2 regions of the Paenibacillus sp. D9 genome follow, and region 2 is predicted to be linked to the other one. Evidence: riboswitches for the same ligand, from Rfam matches in the RefSeq annotation. Region 2 holds a riboswitch; the other holds the start of a gene.

Region 1 (11,448 bases), 1.6 Mb from region 2:
GAACTTCAGCTGGACGTCCGAGAAGCGGTATTCGCCGGCCACCTTGGGCAGCTTGAGCTTGCCGGCATTGTTCTCGATGTCCGGGGATTTCAGAATCTCCGTAATGGACGAGATGGACTCGAACCCCTTGGCAATCATCGGATATACGTTCATTAGAGCCGTAATCGAGCCGAGAATCATGCCGAAATACCCCTGGTACATGACGATGCTGCCGACCGGAATTTCGTTGGTGTAAGCGAGATAGGCGGTGAACAGCAGGCAGACGACCTGCACGATCTGGAACGTGACCCAGTTGGAGGCGCCGAAGTAGGCTTCGACGAGATCCATCCGGTAGCCCTTGCCCTGCAGCCGCTTCAGCGTCGTGTCGATGCGGTCGATCTCGACCTGCTCCAGCCCGTGAGCCTTGGTGACCGGAATCATCTCCACCATCTCCGACACATGGGAGCTCATCGTCTCGATTTCCTTGCGGAACTCGCTGTTGCTCTGCTTGATCCGCCGGCGGAACAGCCTCATCACCGCGATCGCGGAAGGAACCGTGACGAGGAAGAACAGCGAGACGAGCCAGTTGGTATACAGCGTGAGGCCGAACGCGATGATGACGTTCAGGATTGCCGGGAATAGCGCCAGCATCAGCTGCTTGGACATGCCCTCCACCGCCTCGACGTCGCGAAGCACCTTGGACTGGAGCCGGCCGGCCTGCAGCTCGCGGTGGGAATTGATTGAGAGCTGCTGCAGCTTGCGCACCATCGCTCCGCGCAGCCCCGCCTCGACGGTGCGGATGGCGCGGCTGAGGAAGCTCACGTAGGCGGCATGGGTCGGGATATTCTGAAGCACGACGACCAGCAGCACCGCGAAGTTGAGCCAGAGCTCCCGCATGGAATGCTGGGAGGGCTGGGCGACGATGTTGATGACATTGGCGGTGACGATCGGCAGCAGATAGACCGGCAGGCTTTTGATCACCATGAACATCAGCGAGATGCCGAGATTCATGAAGTTGCCTTTATACAGCGACAGGAGGTATTGGAAGGAAGTTCGGTTCCCCTCCTGCACCGCCTGCTGGAACGTTCGTTCGAATGAATTGCCGGGCAGTTCGGCTTGCGCGGCTCGGTTGAACATGATGGACCACCCTCGTTAAGTTGTTAGGCTAACAAAATGAACCTATGCATCAGGTCAGGGGAACTATAAGAGATGACCTTGCCCGGTGTCAATGCCCATGGAGGGAAAAAGGACGGGAACGATTGGGCTGGCGTTGCTCCTGCACCGGCAGAGGGAAGCCAGAGCGCTTGCAGCCGCGCCTTCGGCTTGCGGAAAACGGAAGCCGCGGCGGGCGGCAAGCACCGACATGCCGATCACCCTCGCGCAGGGTGCACACGAGGGCGTGGAATGCCGCATGCCGTGACCCCGTGCGAAGGCGCATATACAAGGGGCGATGTCATGCACCCCGTGAAAAGCGCACATACAAGGCGCGATGTCCTGCACCCCTTGATAAGCGCACATACAAGGCGCGATGTCATGCACCCCGTGATAAGCGTACATACAAGGCGCGATGTCATGCACCCCGTGAAAAGCGCACATACAAGGGGCGGTTTGCCGCGCATCGCGCATCTTGTGCAGGTGCACGCGAACTACACCGTATGCCGCGTTCCTCGCACAGACACTTCGCATCCCGTTCAAGGCGCAGCCGCGACTCCCGGGACCCGTGTGTCTTTGCCTAACAGCAGCAAAAAAAGAGCCGCCCTTCGGCCGATGAGGCCTTGGACAGCTCGCTCCCATGAATTGAAGCCACGCTTTTCCCCGACTCCCGCTCCCGCTTCAGCTCTTGATCGCGCCTGCTGCGATATCCGAGATGAACTGCTTGCTGATGAACAGGAACAGAAGGATAAGAGGAATGACCGCAAGCAAGGTTCCGGCGATGACCATGGAATAATCCGTCACGTAAATCCCGTTCAGCGACGCCAGCGCCACCTGAAGCGTATATTTGCGCTCGTCGGTCAGGATGATCAGCGGCCACAGGTAGTCGTTCCACGCTCCGATGAAGGTGAAGGCGCCGAGGAAGGAAAGCGCGGGCCGCAATATCGGCAGGGCGACGTTCCAATAGAGGCGCAGGAAGCCGCAGCCGTCGATGCGGCCGGCATCCAGCAGCTCGGACGGCACCGATTCCTGTGCGTACTGCCGGATCCAGAAAATCCCGAACGCATTGGCCATTCCCGGAATGATCAGCGCCTTGAACGTGCCGACCCAGCCGAATTTGGCCATAATGACGAAGGAAGGCACGAGCGACAGCTGGGACGGCGCCATCATGGTCGCCAGCAGCAGGACGAACAGCATTTTTTTGCCCGGGAAATCGAACTTGGCGAACGTGAAGCCCGCAAGCGAATCGAAGAACAGCACCAGCAGGGTGCAGGCGGAGGCGACGAACAGCGTATTCCAGAACGCTCCGAAGAAATCGACGTTGTCGAACACCCGGCCGATGTTGTCGAGAAGCTGGGTGCCGAACCACAGCTTCGGCGGGAAGCTGTAAATATCCGATGTCGTGCGCGTCGCCATGACGAGCAGCCAGTAGAACGGGAAGATCGATATCAGCAGCCCGATGGCGAGGCCGATATGGAGCAGGACCGATTTGGTTCTCGTCGCCATCATTTCACCCCCTGCCCGCGGGTTGGCCCGCCTTGGACGAACAGCCCATTCACGATCGAGAAGATTGCGATCAGGACGAACATCCCCCAGCCGACGGCCGCGCCGTAGCCGAAGTAGTTATGGATGAACGCTTCGCGGTACAGGTACAGCACGATCGTGAGGCCTCCACCGCTGACCCCTCCGTCATTGCCCGCGAGCACCTGCGGCTCGGTAAAGATCTGCATGCCTCCGATGGTCGAGGTAATCAGCGTAAAAAGGATGATCGGCCTCAGGTTCGGAATCGTAATCCGGAAAAAGGATTGGACGGTCGAAGCCCCATCGATTTTGGCGGCTTCGTAGAGGACGCTCGGGATGCTTTGCAATCCGGCCAGGTAGATGATCGCGTTGTAGCCCGCCCAGCGCCAGATGACCATGACGGACACCGCGAGCTGGATGCCCCAGGTTTTGTTCAGCCATTCGATCGAGTTCAGGCCCATGAGGTTCAGGACATAGTTGAGCAGGCCGTAGTTGTTGGAAAAGATCGTGCCGAACACGATCGCCACCGCCACAAGCGAGGTGACGTTCGGCATGAAATAGCCGATCCGGTAGAAGGTCCGGAACCGGACGAATGAGGAATTGAGCAGGAACGCGACGGCCAGCGCGAGGAACAGCATCGGAACCGTCGAGTAAATCCAGATGAGCAGCGTGTTGCCGACCGCCCTCCAGAATTCGGGATCGGTCAGCATGAAGCGGTAATTGTTCACGCCGTTGTAGCTCATCCTCCCGATTCCATCCCACTTTTGGAAGGAAAGATACATGGAGAAGGCGATCGGGAACAAGCCGAAAATGGCGAACAAGATGTAAAAAGGCGATATGGCCAAGTATTCCTTCCGATGCCTCCATAGTCTCGAAGCCAAGCTGCCTTTGAGGCGCGGGGGTACGGGAGCACGGGCAGGCTCCGCGTTCAGCATGGGATTGCCCATTGAGGTGACCTCCTGTCAGCCATTGATCTTGGAAATGCACTCTGCACAGCGGGCAGCGGCCCGCATCAGCGCAGCAGTTCTTTTTTGATCCGGCTTATCGCGTCTTTCCAGGCTTTGTCGGGATTTTTGCCCTGCAGGGCGACGGAGGTCAGCTCACGGCCGACGATTCCGTTCACATTCGAATACTTGCCTCCGAAGTAGGCCGGCTTCACGTTGCGCGCGGATTCCGAGAAAATCTCGCCGGTCGCCTGATTGCCGAAGAAAGGCTCCTTCTCCTTCATGATAGGATCGTCCAGCGCTTTGGCGGCGGAAGGGAACAGATTGAGATTTTTATAGGACTGAATCTGATTGTCGGGATTTTGAAGGTAGCGGATGACTTCGAAGGCCTCTTGCGGGTATTTGCTCGTCTTCATGATGGCGAGGAAGGAGCCGCCGTTGTTGCCGTCTCCGCCCGGAGCCCGGGCGACTCTCCATTTGCCGCTCGTATCCGGCGCGGCCTCCTCCAGAACCTCCTTCATCCAGACGGCCCCGACGAAGGAGGCGATGCTGCTGTTGTTCATGGCTGCGCTCCATTCGCTCGTGAAGGCGTTTGCATTGCCAGACAGTTTCAATTGGGCGGCCTTGACGGCCAGATTCCAGGCGTTCTTCATCGAGGAGGCAGGCGTATCGCCGATGAATTCGTCCTCCTTGGAGAAATAAATGCGGTCGGATTGGGCATTGGCCTGGGTGTAGACGTTGTTGACGTTGTCGAGCATCTTGACCTTGCCGGCAAAATGATCCTGAAGCTTCTTGCCTGCGTCGAGATAGCTCTCCCACGTTCCGAGCTGCTTATGCACGTCTTCCGGATCCGACGGGAGGCCGGCTTCCCGGAACAGATCGGCCCGATAGAACAGAGCGGTCGGCCCCGTATCGATCGGCAGGGCGATCATCGTTCCTTCCGGCGTGACGCCGAAATTCCATTTCCAGTCGAGGAAATCCGGCTCGATCTCCTTGGCTCCGAGGTCGTACAGATCGTAGAAGCGGTCTGAGCTGACGAACAGCTCGGACACCCAATCGTTGAAAGCGACGATATCGGGTCCTGCGGAGCCGGCGGCGAGCGTCGTTTTCAGCTTGGACTTGAAGTCGCCTCCGATTTTCTGCGCGTTGATGCGGATGCCCGGGAACTTCTGCTCGACGGACTTGATGAGGCCGTCGTCGAGGCTTCGGTTCCAATACCAGAGTGTAAGCGTTTTCGTTTTCTCGGTTGGAGAAGTGCTGCCGCAGCCTGCGGCGATCATGGCAAGAATCAGCATGCATAAGCCGACCATTCTGGTTTTGACCACTTCCGCCATTCCTCCTGACTTGTGGACTGCCTCGGCGCGGCTGCGGCCGCAGCCGCGTCGCGCCCCATTCGCCTAACCGTACTATTTTATTCCGGCCTCCGCAGAATTTGCGCACAAAACGGATTTCCTTTCCATACCCATCTCCAGACATTTTGAAACCGTAATCGGCGGAAATAGGCTCCTCAATGATACCTCTCGCATTTTTTGATATCGGCTCATTCCGGCGTGCGCCGAGGATGCCCGTACTGCACGAGCACATGCCATAGCTGCTTCAGCTCCTGCAGAACTGCCGGGTAGTCGCCCCTGCCGCTCCATGCGGCCGGATTCCGCTTCAAATCCATGGCCGCACAGCCGATCTGGAAGGCATCGATCTCTCCGTTGCGAGCGATCCTCCGGGCAAGGGAAGGCATGGAAGGCCCTCTAAAATCGGTCGGAACCTCGTCCGCCTTCAGGAAAAAGCCCATATGCCAGTACAAGCGGATGGAATACCGGCGGCAAATGAGTTCTAAAAGCTTTCCGGTCCCGGTGCCCTTGAAGCACGGATCCGCGACAAGCAGCTCCACATCCTCTTCCAGCGAAAGGCCCCCGTGGATTTGCGCCTCAATATAGTGGTCGAGATTTCGTACCGATTCTCCCCCGATATCGCCGGCGAACGGCTTCTCAAGCCTGTCGATTGTAGGGCCGAGCAGCTTTTGGACCGTCAGCTCACGTTCGCCGATCGCAAACCCGCCGTAATGCGCATCCTTCAGGAGGGCAGCCGCAACGAGGCCGAACTCCTCGAAAGTACCCTTCTCCCTGCGCTCCAGATGGGAATCCAAATAAGTGAACGTACAGCGCCTGGAGACAGCCGGAGAGAGCAGAAAGTAGCAGGAGCCGAATCGCGGAGCGGGACCTTCCGGATGCTGCATGACATTCAGAGCCCCATACTTGGGCCGCTCGCTGTTGGCCGCGCCGCCGGTCTGATAAGCGCCGCCAAACATCCTCTCCTCCCAGATGTCGCGTTCCCCGCCGGGATACGCCGACACGCTTCCGCTCGAGAGCATGGTTTCGAACTGGCTTTTGTATTCCCCCTGTTCGAGCAGCGCTTCAGCCACGCTTTTCATGCTGTGGTCCGGCCGGTCGGGATGGAAATGGAGCGCGACCGGGGCATGGGCCTGCAGCTTCGCAACCGCCTCATCCAACGAGGCCCGGCCGATGCCAGTCAGACGAAGGACATCGCCGATGGCTTGGTCCGCCTCGCTCTTTCGGCTTCTGGCATAAGCGGCGACATGCTCCAAAGCTTTCCGCTGGGACAGCGTCAATTCCACGGGCATGACGATTCCTCCTTTCAGCAGGGTCTACCTCTTCTCCCTCGCCGCTTGAATCTCCTTCCGCGCATATGCCGAATTAGCGGCATACTGACGGCCTATCGGCACGGCATGATGCCAAGCCTGACGGCGGTTCCTGGGTTCCAGCCTCAATTCAGCGCGCAAAAAAGCCCCTGCGAGGGGGCCTTGAATCCGATATCGGTCAAGCTTCCGCATTGCCGCGCTCATCCTCCGCTTTGCGCAGAGGACGGCCTTTCTTGCGCAGCTCGCTCATGAGCTTCTTGCCGGTCGGCGTCTGCGCCAGCCCGCCGCCTGCAGTCTCGCGGTGCTTCTCCGGCATCGCAGCGCCGACCTCCAGCATCACCTGCACGACCTCGTCGGAAGGAATGACGCTCCGCACGCCGGCAAGCGCCATATCGGCGGCCGCCAGCGCCGTGACGGCGCCGAAGCCGTTGCGCACGATGCACGGAATCTCCACCAGCCCGCCGACCGGATCGCAGATCAGGCCGAGCGAGTTTTTAAGCGCGAGTCCGACTGCGTGTACAGCCTGCTCCGGCTTGCCGCCGCGCAGCTCCGCAAGCGCTCCGGCCGCCATGCCGATCGCGGAGCCGACCTCCGCCTGGCAGCCGCCCTCCGCTCCGGATACGAAGGAGTTGTTCGCGATGACGTAGCCGATCGCGCCGGCTGCGAACAAGCCGTAGGTCATCTCGTCGTCGCTCCAGCCGAAGCGCTCCTGCGTGCTGACGAAGACGCCGGGAATGATGCCGCAGGAGCCTGCCGTCGGAGTCGCCACAATGCGGCCCATGGAAGCATTCACCTCCGACACGGCCAGCGCATACGCCATGGCGCGCCCCGCATCGCCGCCGAGGCTCGGCTCTCCGGCCGCGTTGTAAGCCGCGACCCGCTGGGCGTCGAGCCCGGTCAAGCCGCTGCGGGATGTCGTGTCCCGCGTCAGGCCGTTATGGACGGCATCCTTCATGATGCCGTAATAGTCCTTCATCGCCGCGAATTCCGCCTCGGGCTCGCGGCCCGATTCGCGCGACTGCTGCTCCAGCATGAGACGGCCGATGCTCAGGCCGCTTTCGCTGCAGCGCTCACTCAGTTCCTTCAGCGTCCGGAAGTTCATCGTCGTTCCCCCTGTCATCGTTCAAGTCCATATAATCCGTCTGAAGCACATGCGGCATTCGGCCGATCCGCTCCATCAGTCCCGCTTGCACCGGAGCATCCAGCTCCACCACGGCCAGCGCCTCTCCCTGGCGCTCCATGCGGCTGAGCGACAGCCCGCCGATGTTGAGCCCTTCCTCCTGCAGCGCCGCCGAGAGCGCCGCGATGACGCCCGGCTGGTCCCGGTGCCGGATGAGCAGCGTCGGGTAGGAGCAGCTGAATTTCACTGCGAAGCCGTTCACCTCCACAACCTCCACGTTGCCTCCGCCGATCGAAGTGCCGAGCAGAGACAGCTTGCGACCTCCGTCCGCAGCGGTCAGATCGAGCCGGACCGTGTTGGGATGGGGGAACAGCCCTTTCCCCTCCTGGAATACCAGGTCCATGCCAGCCTCCTCGGCCAGCTCGACCGAGTCGGGCAGACGCGGGTCATCCGTATGGAAGCCCATGAGCCCGCCTGTGACGGCTGTATCCGTGCCATGTCCTTGATAGGTGGCCGCGAAGGAGCCGAAAAAAGAAATTTTCGCTTCCTGCGGCATTTCTCCCAGCAGCCTGCGCCCCGCAAGCCCGATTCGCGCCGCCCCCGCCGTATGGGAGCTGGAAGGTCCGACCATGGCCGGGCCGATAATGGAAAACACGTCTTTGAACCGCACAGCCATTCTCCTTCGTCTTGAGTGTTGTAAAGGCCGAAAAAAGGGACAGAGCAGAAGAATGCGCCGAAAGAAGGGCGTGCCGCCCATTCCCAGCGATTCTTCCGCTCTGTCCTTTGTACCTGAGAGTTGCCTCGCTTCCCGCTCCGCGAGTTTCCCCTTGGGTGATTCCATGCGCGCCTGTGCGCGGCCACGGAATTCTCTCCAGAGATGCGTCCGGCAAAGGTCCTTTTGCCTGAGAGATTCACCCTGTCCCCAGGGCTTACTCCTTCGGCGCCGCCCCGTGTTACAGGTAGTCTCTCCCGCTGCCTTCATCCGCTCTATTCAATTAATGGATTTCGTCAGATTGCAAACGTTATCTACACTCATTATATGCAGGAGCGCGGCCATCTTCAACCTGCAGTCCGCGGGCAGGATGACCGACGGGAGCAATGATGCGAAAAGGCGGTCATGGAGCTGCACGGGACCGGCCATAGCGAAGATCGAGCAATGGCACGCTGCACGGAGCCGGCTCTGCTTGCACGCTGGGCGGTGCATGCTGCAGGGAGCCGGCTCTGCTTGCCGACTGCCGATCCATGCTGCATAGCCGTCCGTGCGATTATCGGCATGGAGCCGGCTCTGCTTGCACGCTGGGCGGTGCATGCTGCTGGAAGCCGGCTCTGCTTGCCGACTGTCTTTTTAACAGCATCTTCTTCCGTATCGGACATACGATCCGCTATTTCAACTTAAATGCCCGTTCAAAAAAATTTAACGGACATAGGATACCTTATTTTAGTGAAAACACCTCGAAACGGGCTGTTTTCCCACAAATAGCGGATCGTATGTCCGATAGCTCGGCGAAATCGGCAATAATTTCTAAATAACGGATCGTATGTCCGATACCGCCGCCTGACAACGCCGAATCCGAGTCAAGGACTGGACTGCCGCCGAGAAGCGCCCTTCCACGACAAAAAAACCGATAGACAGTCCAAATAAGCTCATAGACAGTCCAAGCAACCGGATAAGCCGTTCAAACAAGTCTACACACAGCCAAAACAGGCCGCAACCCGTCTCGGTTACGGCCTCCTTGCGTGCTTATCCCTTCTTTTCTGGCTGCTTGGATTCGACCCGAAGCTCAGTGTGGATACAGTCAAATCCAGCGTGAAAACGGCAGCTAGCCGAGACCAGCTCATCCCGCCATGCCGTACGACGCCCAGCCGCCGGCGGAGGCGTAGAGTCCGCTTCCGCCCAGCATCGCCTGCGGTCCCCGATGAACTGCGGCGGCATGGGCGCTTGCGCCAATGATGCCGACCGCCACGGCCGGCTCCAGCACATCCTGCTCGGCGAGAGCCGCGATGGCGGCCGCATCGCCCGTGCGGACCGCGGCCGCCAGACCGCGCAGACGCGCCAGGAGCGCTTCGTCGGACGGCTCCCGCAGGCCGCCGGCTTGCAGATCGCGCCTGACGACGTCAAGCGAACGCCGGGCTCGGTGGAAGGCGGCCTTAACCGCGCCTTCCGTCGTCAGGAGAAGCTCCGCCGTCTCCCGGATGGAACGGTCCATGACCTCGCGCAGCAGCCATACCGACAGCTGCAGCGGAGACAGCCTGAGCTCCAACGGGCGCAGAAGCTCCTCCAGCTCCCAGCTCGCCGCCGGCTGGACGGCCCCCGCCTCCTCCCGCTCGGGCATAGTCCGACGGCGGAGAGCTTCCCTGCGCAAATGGTCCGTCCACAGGTTCCGGGCGATGCGCAGCAGCAGCGCCAGGCGATTGGCATGCTCCCGCCAGATCGGGGCTGCGAGCGCCCTGCACCAGGCCGACTGCTCCAGATCCTCCGCTTCCCAGGCGCTGCGGGTCAGCGCCAGGCAATACCTTCTCAGCGCCGCGCGCTCTTCCTCCAGCTCCAGCCCCGTCTCCATCGGCGGCATCCCCTTTCAATTCGCATAGTTATTCTGACCGGTAAACGAATGATCCTGCCAAAAGGATACGAAAGGCAGAGGAATTTCTTTTCCGCGATTCAGCCGTATCCTTTCCCTACCCGTCATCCGTTTACCAGTGGCAAAACCATTCCGACCCATCCAGCGAAGGAGGATGACGACCTGTGACCCATATCCCTTATGTCGTGGAGCAGACCAACAAGGGGGAACGCTCCTATGATATTTATTCCCGGCTGCTGAAAGACCGCATCGTATTCATCGGCACGGCGATCGAGGACAATATGGCCAACGCGGTCATCGCGCAGCTGCTGTTCCTGGCCGCCGACGATCCCGACAAGGACATTCATATGTACATCAACAGCCCGGGCGGCTCCACGAGCGCCGGCCTCGCCATCTACGACACGATGCAGTTCGTGAAGCCGGATGTCCGGACGCTCTGCACCGGCACGGCCTTTTCCATGGCGGCCTGGCTCCTGCTCGCGGGAACCAAGGGCAAGCGGGGAGCTCTGCCGAACAGCGAGGTCATGCTCCATCAGCCTTCCGGAGGAGCGCAGGGCCAGGCCAGCGATATCGCCATTTCCGCCACGCGCATCCTGAAGTTGAGGGACAAGATGAACCGGATCGCAGCGGAGCGCACGGGCCAGCCGCTGGAGCGCATCGAGCGGGATACGGACCGCGACACGTTCCTGTCCGCCGAAGAGGCGCAGGAATACGGAATCGTGGACCATATCATTACGAGCATGTAGCCTTGAGAACAAGAGGCATCCGGCTCGGCCATCAATACTTTGCCAAGACGGCATCCGGCAGGTGTACAATGGAATGGAATCCAACTTTAACCGCAGGGGTGATGGCTATGCTGGAGCAGTTGAAAGGCAAGCAGGTGCTGATTCATTTTCTCGACGGAACCCATATCGGGGACGGCATTCTGGAAGAAGTGGACGACAAGTTCGTGAAATACAAGACGGAATATCAGGAATTGTATATTCCCGTCTCCTCGATCCGCACCGTATCGGTCAACCTCAAGGAACGCCAGAAGCCTAAGGTCGGATTTGCTTGACCTGACTGCGCCCCGCGCTCATCCATTGGATGGGCGGCGGGGCTTTTGCATGCGGTTGACCGGCTCCTGCTTCCGAATGAACGTGCTCGTCTCCGATTTACAGGCTCCTGCTTCCGAATGAACGTGCTCGTCTCCGATTTACAGGCTCCTGCTTCCGAATGACCGGGCTCGTCTCCGATTTACAGGCTCTTGCCTCCGAATGACCGGGCTCGTCCCCGATTTACAGGCTCTTGCCTCCGAATGACCGGGCTTGCCCCAGGTTTACAGGCTCTTGCCTCCGAATGACCGGGCTTGCCCCAGGTTTACCGGCTCTTGCCTCCGAATGAACGTGCTCGTACCCGATTTACAGGCTCCTGCTTCCGAATGACCGGGCTCGTCCCCGATTTACCGGCTCCTGTTTCCGAGTTTGACATGGTTTGTCCCTGGATAATGCCAAGACT
Region 2 (11,448 bases):
ATACCATCATGCCGAGCAGCGTCAGCATCCACACCGTGGAATCCACCAGCGTCAGGATACCGAAGCCGGCCGTCATCGAGATCGCCCACAGATCGTTCGTCGAGCGGGCCATAAGGTCTCCCGTCCGGTTGCGCTCATAGAAAGTCGGGGTCATTCTCATGAACTGGCCCATCAGTTTGCCCCGAAGCAGCCGCTCCAGCAAGTTGGCTCCGCCGAACAGGCGGGACATCCAGCCGTACGTGATGAGATAGCTGGATATCGTGATGGCCAGCCAGCCTCCCACGATCCAGTAAAAGGTCGAATCCGCAAGCCTTCCCTGGCTGATTCCATCAATGGTGTAACCGAGCAGACGAGGAGGAATCACCTCCAGAAAGCCGACGAAGATCAACAACCCGACAGCCAGAGAGTAGCGCCGCCACTCCATCTTGAAATACCAGCCCAGCTTGCCTATTACACTGAACATTGGACACCTCCCCAATCCTTTGAGCCGTTAAGGGCCGCTTTAGGCTCGAGCCGCAATCCGCTCTTACCCGCAGTGCCTGAACAAGCTCTGTCATTTTCTCTCTCCAGCGTGATGCAAAGTGCCCGATGTCCATCAAAAAAGGCGCGCCGCCTGTAAGCGGTGCGCCCTGCATTTCGCCGACGGATGCCCGCAGGCAAGGAGATAAGGAATCCTTGCCGCGGCGGCCATTCCGGTCGCGGAACGTATAGAGGCGCATGATTACAGGAACGTAACCGTGCGCCTGATGATTAACGGATCATCAGCGAGGCATCGGATTACGCTTGGTGCGAGCATCGTCAGGTTTGATCATTGCAAGTGCCATGCTTCGCATCCGTAATCCTCCTCAAAGGGCGTTCAGCCCCATCCTTTTGCTCCGGTCCATACCCGAACCGAAGACCACTTTGCCAATGTATCATCGCTCCGCCAAAAAAGTCAATGGACTTGAGCCGGTTAGTTTGATTATAGGCAATTTCAACCTGCGCCCACATCGCCGGCGTACAGATCGCCGGAAGGACTGCGCTCATTGTTGGAAGCGTATGCCTGCGTGCCGGAGGCGGCATTGATGACATAGCCGGCCGGGCCGTCCATGTACACCTTGTTGCCCGAAAACCGGTTGTTCACGCCCCATCCGTCCACGATCTTGTGCAGCTGAAAGGCGTCCAGCAAGGCGGCATTTCCATTCCGGTAGCCGGTATTGCCCCGGACGACGGCGTCGTTTCCTTTCACATCGATGAAGCTGTCCGCATAATTGGCGCCGCTGATGCCCGTTCCGTCGAAGCTGCAGTTCTCGACGACCGTGCGCAGCGTCCGTTCCTTGATGTCCACATGCTCGGCGCGAACGTTGGGACCGAAGCGGACGCCGGAGATGACGGTATCATAGACGGCCTGATTGTAGCTGGCTCCCTCCGCAGAGCCGACATAGACGCCTTCGCCGTAACCGGCCCCCGTCACACCGGTATCGTGGATCCACGAATCCTCGATGCGGCCGCGCGAGCTGCCGTCACGGAAGTGAACGCCCTCGTAGCCGATGTTGTACACTTCCACGCGCGTAATCAAGGAATCGTTGGACTGATCGAGAATGATGCCTTTTTGCGCATTGGTGAATTTAAGGCTGCTGACGATCCAGCGGTTCCCTTTGATGTTCAGCGCATATCCCGAACCGGCGGAGTAGCCGGACAGGATCGCCGGATTCGAGGCGTCGGCGCTCGTCAGGACGATCGGATTGGCGGCCGTCCCCTGCGAACCGCTGGAGAAGGACCCCGTGTACGTGCCCGCCGCAAGCTCGATGCGGTCTCCGGCTGCCGCATTTTTAAGCGCGCTGCTGAGACAGGACGAAGCGCTGCAGGAAATCGTGCGCAGCGGGACCGGAGTCGCCGCTCCGGCTCCTGGGGCCTCCGTCGGCCGGACGGTAGAGGTCGGAGACGGGGTCGCGGAAGGAGATGCGGTCGGAATCGAAGTGGAAGATGGGATCGGAGACGGAGATGGAGATGGAGATGGAGTCGAGGTCGGCGAGGCGGTCGGGCTTGCCGTCGGCGATGGGGCAGCGGCGATCGGCCTCCAAAGGGCGGGCACGTTCGGCGGTTCCCAGCCCGCTGTCGACGTGTGGCCCTGCAGGCATTCATAGCGCCCTCCTGCGTACGTCACGGTCGCCTTGGCCGCATAGGCTGCGCCCGGCGCCCAGGCTGAATCCTCGGCGTACACCCGCGGGCCTGCCGGATACAAGGCAGCCATCAGCAGAGCCAGCATCAGGCTCCAGATTTTCAGGCTGTCAAGCTTTCCTCTTCTGGGGTCGACCTTCTTCATCAATCATCATCCTTTCTCTTACGGGATGACTATATCTTTGAAAATAGCGGTCGGCCGGGCAAGTGCTGGAAGGCCCATACCAGCGCCTGCCGCAGAAATTTCCCCCTGTCCCCTTCAGTCATGAGGGTTGGGAGGGGACGGCACGGCTGGAGCGGAATCTCCGCCCATTCTGCGGCGCGACGTCTCCTTGCGGCCGGTAGCGGGGACATGCCTGCCCGCCTTGGCGAGTCCCATCACCGGCATGTTTCCATAGACCGCTTCATGGCTTCCGGGCTGAATCACATACGTTTCATGGAAGATGCCGACCGACCCGTCCGTTCCAACGGAACGGTTGAATTTCTTCCAAGCCTCCAGATGCATGCCGCCCCGCGCATAGCGCTCCAGCTGGTCGTAGGATCTCCAGTACTGCAGCAGCACAGGGCCGCGCGCGCCCAAGTACATCTCATGGCTGATGAAGCCCATATCCGGATTGCCGTAAAGCTCCCGCATCATCGGCCCCATCGAGCGGACTACCGGCAGCCACTTGTGTACGGCCAGCAGCTTGTTGATCCTCATTCCAATGACGAACACAACGAATGTGCCGTCCATTTCCGCGGTGAACCTTCCCGATATCGCTTTAGCCATTCCTTCCACTCTCCTTTTTATTTATCAGTCAATAAATTATCGGGGGTAAAAAAGGCCGCTCCTTCAGCGGCATTTCTCATTCCCGGAACCAACTTTGCTGTACATTTCCTCCATCCTCAACGTGCTTCGGGAGCTGCGGCCAAGCTTAGCAATCCAAGCTCTCCTCCCAAGGCAGCAGCTGTTTCAGTCCTGTCAGCTCGGACAAGGCGATGGCCAGCCCGAGACCGATGAACTGGGTCGCGCGGAAACCCGGGAACTCCAGGCCTGCCCGTTCGAAACGGAGCTTCAAGCCGGCATGAATGGAGGCAAACTCCTCCTGGACATACTGGCGGATGCCCGGCTCCGGTATGGAGTGGGCCGTCATGCAGAGCAGCACCTCGATGCGGAAGCCGCCCTCCAGCAGCTCCCGGAACGCATGGCCCATCGCCTGCTCGAGCTCGCCGGGAGGCGCCTGAACCGCCTCGAACGCTCCGCGGATCTGCTGTGCAGCCCTCTGCAGGACGGACATGTAAAGAGCTTCCTTCGTCCGGAAAAAATGAAAGACGTACGGCTGGGTAACGCCGACCGCGGAAGCCACATCCGCCGTTGTTGTTTTGTAATATCCTTTTTCGGCAAACAGCGCGGCGGCAGCGCTTGAAATCTGCTCTCTGCGTCCTGCTGCCTGTTCCTCTCTCGATGTCATGAGATCCTATACCTTCCCTGTATCCGCCATTTATTAATCCATAAATAAAATAACTTCCCCCATCCATTCTGTCAATCCATCCAGGAAAAAAAATCCTGCGCTCCAAGGAGCGCAGGAGAACACTCGCGCGTCTCCGCGCGGGGTGCAAGGGCAGAACGAATGTCGGGTCGGATCAATGTCCGGCGTGATGGACTTGCTCCTGCTTCCCGACTTTCACCCGCTTGATGAACAGGGCGCATACAAAGCCAAGCACGGCAAATATCATGACGAACAGGAAAGCATTTTGAACTCCCTGGGTCATGGCCGCAGGAACGGTCGACAGATCCGCAGGCGAATGCTTGCCGTCGGCATAATAAGCCTTGCTGCCCGCCGTCATGATGCTGATAGCGAGCGCTGTGCCGATCGCACCCGCAACCTGCTGCAAGGTGTTCATGATCGCCGTTCCGTCCGGATAGAGCTCCCGCGGCAGCTGGTTCAGCCCGTTGGTTTGGGCCGGCATCATGATCATGGAAATGCCGATCATCAGAAGGCTGTGCAGGAGGATGATCTCGCCTTTGGACGTGCCCGTATTGATGCCCGTCAGCAGCCAAAGCACGACGAACACCAGCACCAGACCAGGCAATACGAGCCAGCGGGGGCCGTATTTATCGAACAGCCTGCCCATGATCGGAGACATGACGCCGTTGATCAGTCCGCCGGGAAGCAGCAGCAGCCCCGCCGCGAGCGGCAGCAGGCCGATGCCGGCCTGCAAATACAAAGGCAGCAGAATGACAGTGGAAAGAATGATCATCATCCCGATGAAGATCATCAGCGTGCCGAGCGTGAACATCGGGAAGCGGAATGCCCTCAGATTCATCATCGGCTGCTTCATCCGCAGCTGGCGGACGGTGAACAGGATCAAGGCGACGATGCCGACGGCGATTCCGATAATGACTTTCGGGCTGCTCCAGCCATGGTCGCCTTCTCCTGCGCTGCTGAAGCCGTAGACGACGCCTCCGAAGCCGAAGCTGGAGAGCGCGATCGAATAGATATCGATCCGCGGACGGGCAAGCTCGGAGACGTTTTTCATGAACATCAGGCCGAACAGAAGCGCGACGACCAGAAGCGGCAGCGCCGTCCAGAATATCGTCCTCCAGCTGGCATACTCGAGGAACAGGCCGGCAATGGCAGGGCCGACCGCCGGAGCGAACATGATGACAAGCCCCATCATGCCCATCGCCGCTCCACGCTTGTGCGGCGGAAAGATAACCAGTACCGTGTTGAACATCAGCGGAATGAGGAGGCCGGTGCCGACCGCCTGGACAAGCCTTGCAATGAACAGGAAAGCGAAGCTCGGCGCGCTCGCCGCGATCAGCGTGCCGGCAATCGAGAAGACGAGCGATGCGGCGAACAGCTGCCGCGTCGTGAACCATTGGAGCAGCAAGCCCGAGATCGGCACGAGAATCGCCAGCACGAGCAAAAATCCGGTCGTAAGCCACTGAATCGTGGCAGGCTCGACGTTGAACGTGCTCATCAGCTCATTCAGCGCGATATTGAGTGCCGTTTCGCTGAACATCCCGATGAATCCGGCAAGCAGCAAAGCGGTCATAATCGGAACAACCTTGAAGGAAGCTCCTTCTTGAGGAGCAGCGGCTGCTTCCATTGTTTTTTCCATCTGGTTTCCCTCCTGGGACGGGGGTTTTCCCCGTCCTTTGTCTCTTTTTAGTTTCCGACCCCTCCATCGGTTCCATTCACTAGCACAGGCATGAATTCCTCCACAAGCCGGAACGGCCGGGTGTCCTTGTTCGTCATCGCGAGAATGACGGCGCCCTCCAGCATGGAAATGATCAGAATCGCCGATTTGACGGCAGATTCAGGGTCCAGGCCTCCTTGCCGCAGAGCCGCTTCCAGGCTTCCCTGCCATTCGGAGAATACCGTCTGGCATGCCTGCCTCAGCCCGTCGCTGATGCCGCTTGTCTCCACGAACATCCAGAAGCTGAACGGGATGCATTCGGCGAAATCATTCGCTCCGGCGCTTTCCGTAATTCCCCGCACAAAAGCCTGGAGAGCCTTGGATACGGAAGGCTCGCTCTCCATGCAGCTCCGCAGCGAATCCAGCACGGCGCGCTTGGACAGAGAAATGCATTCCATGGCGAGCTGCTCCTTGCCCTCAGGAAAAAAGTGGTACAGCGAGCCTTTGGGCGCCTTGCTTTCCTTGACGATCTGGCTCAGTCCGGTGGCATGATAGCCTTGCAGCAGGAACAAGCGGGAAGCCGTCTCGACGATCCGATCCCGGGTATGATTGCGGTCGACCATAGGAGCTCCTTTCGAATTAGAACGATCGGTCTAGTCAATGAAACCATAAAAAAAGGCATCCGGTCAACGGACCGGATGCCTTTAGCCAAATCTTTGCCGAGCCGCCCATGGGAAAAAGCGGACATCCGCAAGCGCGAAAAGGAGAGTGCGGAGTCGCACCCTCCTCCGCTGCACATGGGAGCCTAATCCGTCAGCTTGGCGTAAGCTTCCGCGTCCAGCAGCGCCGCTACAGCCGCCTTGGCGTCGGCGCCCGTGTCGATCTCGATCATCCAGCCGCCGGCAAAAGGATCGTTGTTGACGAGCTCCGGCGAATCGCCCAGCTCCTCGTTGACCCGGACGACCGTTCCGCTGACGGGGGAATACAGGTCGGACACCGTTTTGACGGACTCGATCGTCCCGAGAGGTTGTCCCGCTTCAACGCTGTCTCCAGCCTGCGGCAGCTCGACGAACACGATGTCCCCGAGCTGATGCTGGGCATGGTCCGTAATGCCGATCCGAACAATCGTCTCTCCAGCCGCTTCCGCCCACTCATGCTCCTCCGTATAGCCCAATCCTGCGCGAATCTCACTCACTGGACGCTCATCCTTTCCCATCATGGCCTGGTTTGGCAATCTATGCGCAAAGCGTAAACGATATCGGGCGGCTGTGTCAACATAACTCACTCGGCATGTCTTTTAGTCCGAAATTCTGTTGACACAGGGTTGTCCCATCTGTAAAACTGGTTGTAACTGAATATGCGGATGAACGCAACGGGAGAGATCGCCGGTACATGAAGCGGCGCCGAAGGAGTAACCCTGCCCGGCAGGGGAATCTCTCAGGCAGAAGGACCTTTGCGGGACGCGCCTCTGGAGAGAACGGAAGCTTGCGGCCCCGCCGCTTTGCCGACGTCACCAAAGGGGAAACCTGCGGAGACGAATGCGCAGGGTAACTCTCAGGTACCAAGGACAGAGCATGGATGACACGTTCAGCATGGCTGCGGATTTTTTGCAGCCGGCGGGCGTCGTTTTCCTGCGCTGTCCTTTTTGCTTTTCTCCCTTTCATTATGCACCAAGGACGGCTTCTTCATCAGTCGGGCGTTGAAGGCTCGCAAGGCGAAGATGAACAATCAGCGAACAGGCTAGACTTTCGAGTACGAGCATACAAAGGGAGGACTACCATGGCCAATCTGCGCACGACCCCGCTCCATTCCCTCTACAAGGAATACGGCGAAGCCCGCTGCATCGACTTCGGCGGCTGGGATCTGCCGGTTCAGTTCACCGGCATACTGAAGGAGCATGAGGCTGTCCGGCAGCGCGCCGGGCTGTTCGACGTATCCCATATGGGAGAGTTCCTCGTCACCGGCAAGTTCGCCGGCGATTTCCTGCAGCGCGTGACGACCAACGACGTGTCCAGGCTGAAAGACGGCTCCGCCCAATATACGCTCATGTGCTATCCGGACGGAGGCGTCGTCGACGATCTGCTCGTCTACCGGATCAGCGAGGACCAGTACATGCTTGTCGTCAACGCGTCCAACATCGGCAAGGATCTCGATTGGCTGCGGGAGCATCTGATCGGGGACGTGACGGTGGAGGACCGCTCCGACGACACAGCGCTGATCGCTCTGCAGGGTCCTCTCGCAGGTGAGATTCTGGACCGCTGCACGGAGGCCGATTGGAGCGGGCTGAAGCCGTTCGAGTTTCTGCCGAAGGCGGCCGTATGCGGCGTCGAGCTGCTGCTCTCCCGTACCGGCTACACCGGGGAGGACGGCTTCGAGCTGTACGCGCCGGCTCCCGACGCGGCCAGGCTGTGGCGCGCGCTGATGGAAGCCGGAGCTCCGTTCGGCCTCGAGGCCGCCGGTCTCGGCGCGCGCGATACGCTGCGCTTCGAGGCGAGGCTGCCGCTGTACGGCCAGGAGCTGTCGGCCGATATATCCCCTCTGGAAGCCGGACTCGGATTTTTCGTGAAGCTGGATGCGGGCGACTTCATCGGCCGCGACGCGCTGGCAGCGCAGAAGGAAGCCGGCGTGCCCCGCAAGCTTGTCGGCATCGAGCTGCTGGAGCGGGGCATCCCGCGCTCCCATTACCAGGTCTATGCCGGAGAGCGGCTGATCGGCGAAGTGACATCGGGCACCCAGTCGCCGACGCTCAAGCGCAATCTCGGACTCGCGCTGATCCTGGCCGAGTATGCCGCTGTCGGCACCGAGGTCGAGGTCGACATCCGCGGCAAACGGTTGAAGGCCGCTGTCGTCAAAGCCCCTTTCTACAAACGAAACGCGGCATCGCCCGCATCAGCCAAGGAGTGACAAACCCTTCATGACGACCCAGCATCGCTATATCCCCATGACCGAGCAGGACCAGCAGGAAATGCTGCAGACGATCGCCGCGGCCACCCTGGAAGACCTGTTCCGCGACATTCCGCAATCGATCCGCTACAAGGGCACGCTGCCAATGTCAGGCGCGCTCGACGAATGGGCTCTCCTCCGCCATCTGAAGGAGCTGGCCGGCCGCAACGCCGATCATGAAACGACGACGAGCTTCCTTGGCGCCGGTCTCTACGACCACCATATTCCCGTCGTCATCAACCATATGATCTCCCGCTCGGAATTCTATACCGCCTATACTCCTTATCAGCCGGAAATCAGCCAAGGCGAGCTGCAGGCGATCTTCGAGTTCCAGTCCTACATCTGCGAGCTGACCGGCATGGCTGTCGCCAACGCCAGCATGTACGACGGCGCGACCGCCTTGTCCGAGGCGGCGGCTCTTGCCTCCGCCCACACCCGCCGCAAGCGCATCGTCGTCTCCCGCGCCGTGCATCCGGAAGCGCGCGAGATTCTGCGCACGAGCGCACGCGGCCTCGGGCTTGAGCTCGTCGAAGTCGGCTTCAAAGGCGGCGTCACCGACCTGGAAGCGCTCCGCTCCGCCGTCGCTGGCGGCGAGACTGCCGCCGTGCTCGTGCAGTCGCCGAATTTCTTCGGCTGCATCGAGGATCTGGCGGCGATCGAGCCGATCATCCACGAGGCCAAGGGGCTGCTCGTCGTGAGCAGCAACCCGCTCTCCCTCGGCTTGCTGGAGTCCCCCGGAGCGCTAGGCGCCGACATCGTCGTCGGCGATGCCCAGCCGCTCGGCATCCCTTCCTCCCTCGGCGGACCGACCTGCGGATTTTTCTCGGTGGCCGAGCCGCTCATGCGCCGCATGCCGGGACGCATCGTCGGCCAGACCAACGATCTGGACGGCAAGCGCGGCTTCGTGCTGACGCTGCAAGCCCGCGAGCAGCATATCCGCCGCGAGAAGGCGACATCCAACATCTGCTCGAACCAGGCGCTGCTCGCCCTGTGCGCTTCCATCTATCTCAGCGTGATGGGCAAGCAGGGCATCCGCGAAGCCGCCGAGCTCAATATCCGCAAATCGCATTACGCGTCCAAGAGACTCGGTTCGGTGGAAGGAATCGGCCTGCCGTTCGGCTCCGCTCCTTTCTTCAATGAATTCGTGGTTTCGCTGCCGGAAGGCGCATCGGCCAAGGAGCTGAACAGCAAGCTGCTCGCCGAGGGCTTCCTCGGCGGCTTCGATCTCGGCTCCGCCTACCCGGAGCTTGAGGGCCATATGCTCGTCGCCGTAACGGAGAAGCGCACGAAGGAAGAGATCGACGCATTCGCCGCCGCACTGGGCGGCCTGACGAAGGAGGCGCGCGCATGAGCAGCCATGAACAACTGAAGAGCGCCGGAATCATCGACGTGAAACCGGAGAAAGCGCTCATTTTCGAGATGAGCCGTGAAGGCCGCAAAGCCTACTCCCTTCCCGTCTGCGACGTGCCTGATGAGGAAGGGCTCGAAGAACTGATTCCTTCCTCCCTGCTCCGCAAGCATCCGGCTTCCTTGCCGGAAGTGTACGAGGTGGACGTCATCCGCCATTACACCGAGCTGTCCCGCCGCAACTTCGGCGTCGACAACGGCTTCTACCCGCTCGGCTCCTGCACGATGAAATACAATCCGAAAATCAACGAGGATGCGGCGCGGCTGAACGGCTTCGCCCGCATCCATCCTTACCAGCCGGAAGAGAGCATCCAGGGCGCGCTGGAGCTGTTGTACGTGCTGCAAAACGATCTCGCCGCGCTTACCGGCATGGATGCCGTCACGCTGCAGCCGGCAGCCGGAGCCCACGGCGAGTGGACTGGCCTCATGATGATCCGCGCCTACCACGAGAGCCGCGGCGAGAAGCGCACGAAGGTCATCGTGCCGGACTCCTCGCACGGCACCAACCCGGCCAGCGCCACGACGGCCGGCCTGGATACGATCACGATCAAGTCCAATGAGCGCGGACTTGTCGATCTCGACGCGCTGCGAGCTGCAGTCGGCCCTGATACAGCCGCCCTGATGCTCACGAACCCGAGCACGCTGGGCCTGTTCGAGGAGCAGATCGTCGAGATCGCCGCCATCGTGCATGAAGCCGGCGGCCTGCTCTACTACGACGGAGCGAACTCCAACGCCATTATGGGCATTACCCGCCCGGGCGACATGGGCTTCGACGTCGTGCATCTCAACCTGCACAAAACGATGAGCACGCCGCATGGCGGCGGCGGCCCCGGAGCGGGTCCTGTCGGCGTAAAAGCCCATCTGACTCCGTTCCTTCCGAAGCCGGTCGTCGGCAAACGCGATAACGGCAGCTACTTCTTCGACTTCGACCGTCCCGCCTCCATCGGCCGCGTCAAATCGTACTACGGCAACTTCGGCATCCTGGTCCGCGCGTACACGTATATCCGCACCTACGGTCCGGAAGGACTGCGCCGCGTCTCGGAATGCGCCGTACTGAACGCCAACTACATGATGGCGCGCCTCTCGGAAGCCTATGAAATTCCGTACCCGGGCGTCTGCAAGCATGAGTTCGTCATGTCCGGCCGCGGACTCAAGGAATACGGCGTGCGCACGCTCGACGTCGCCAAGCGGCTGCTCGACTTCGGCTATCACCCGCCGACCATCTACTTCCCGCTCAACGTCGAGGAATGCATCATGATCGAGCCGACGGAAACCGAGAGCAAGGAAACGCTCGACGCCTTCATCGATACGATGATCCGCATCGCCCGCGAAGCGAAGGAGACGCCGGAGCTCGTTCAAAACGCTCCGTATACGACCGTCGTGCGGCGGCTGGATGAAACCCAGGCTGCCCGCAAGCCGGTGCTGAACTGCTCCTGCTAATGCAAAAAAAAGCTTTTCCCGGCACTGCCCGGGAAAAGCTTTTTTTATATGGCTGCGCATGCCTCAACTCTACATGAAGGAGATAGGCCGAATATGTTAAAGTGTATAGATACGATCCGGTTGTTAAGGAAGGAAAAAGATTGCCATGATACAAGATATTCATCCCGGCCTGCTTTTGCTTGACCGCATGGACGATTGGGCGGAGCCGGACGTGCTCCACTCTTTTGCATTGGACGAGCTGCTCTGCCGCCAGACCGGTATCGACGGCGTTCCCGTTCTTCATCTTTGGCGCCACCCTTCGGGCTTCGTCATGGGCCCGCGCGACAGCCGCCTGCCCGAGGCCGCGCTTGCCTCCAAGGAACTTGAGCGACTCGG

What was found. A riboswitch is a leader RNA that binds a small molecule or an ion and turns the genes downstream of it on or off. The one in region 2 is predicted to bind glycine.
Region 1: it holds a riboswitch for glycine, as region 2 does, so the genes downstream of both, sdaAB (L-serine ammonia-lyase, iron-sulfur-dependent subunit beta) here and gcvT (glycine cleavage system aminomethyltransferase GcvT) in region 2, are expected to answer to the same signal.

The regions. Positions count from the first base shown of each region.
Region 1 covers NZ_JZEJ01000001.1:4,200,365-4,211,812, reverse strand. Annotated here, with positions in the region: gene VE23_RS18925 (ABC transporter ATP-binding protein) at 1-1,116, opposite strand, end outside; gene VE23_RS18915 (carbohydrate ABC transporter permease) at 1,813-2,640, opposite strand; gene VE23_RS18910 (carbohydrate ABC transporter permease) at 2,637-3,599, opposite strand; gene VE23_RS18905 (ABC transporter substrate-binding protein) at 3,665-4,930, opposite strand; gene VE23_RS18900 (DUF3626 domain-containing protein) at 5,137-6,228, opposite strand; gene sdaAA (L-serine ammonia-lyase, iron-sulfur-dependent, subunit alpha) at 6,431-7,354, opposite strand; gene sdaAB (L-serine ammonia-lyase, iron-sulfur-dependent subunit beta) at 7,323-8,048, opposite strand; glycine riboswitch at 8,139-8,252, opposite strand; glycine riboswitch at 8,253-8,354, opposite strand; gene VE23_RS18880 (sigma factor) at 9,208-9,933, opposite strand; gene clpP (ATP-dependent Clp endopeptidase proteolytic subunit ClpP) at 10,116-10,697, shown strand; gene VE23_RS18870 (hypothetical protein) at 10,805-11,008, shown strand.
Region 2 covers NZ_JZEJ01000001.1:2,564,777-2,576,224, forward strand. Annotated here, with positions in the region: gene VE23_RS11705 (ABC transporter ATP-binding protein) at 1-463, opposite strand, end outside; gene VE23_RS25825 (carbohydrate-binding protein) at 974-2,305, opposite strand; gene VE23_RS11715 (DUF4188 domain-containing protein) at 2,420-2,929, opposite strand; gene VE23_RS11720 (TetR/AcrR family transcriptional regulator) at 3,075-3,611, opposite strand; gene VE23_RS11725 (DHA2 family efflux MFS transporter permease subunit) at 3,784-5,253, opposite strand; gene VE23_RS11730 (TetR/AcrR family transcriptional regulator) at 5,313-5,906, opposite strand; gene gcvH (glycine cleavage system protein GcvH) at 6,089-6,478, opposite strand; glycine riboswitch at 6,647-6,746, shown strand; gene gcvT (glycine cleavage system aminomethyltransferase GcvT) at 7,063-8,187, shown strand; gene gcvPA (aminomethyl-transferring glycine dehydrogenase subunit GcvPA) at 8,198-9,577, shown strand; gene gcvPB (aminomethyl-transferring glycine dehydrogenase subunit GcvPB) at 9,616-11,073, shown strand; gene VE23_RS11755 (lipoate--protein ligase family protein) at 11,219-11,448, shown strand, end outside.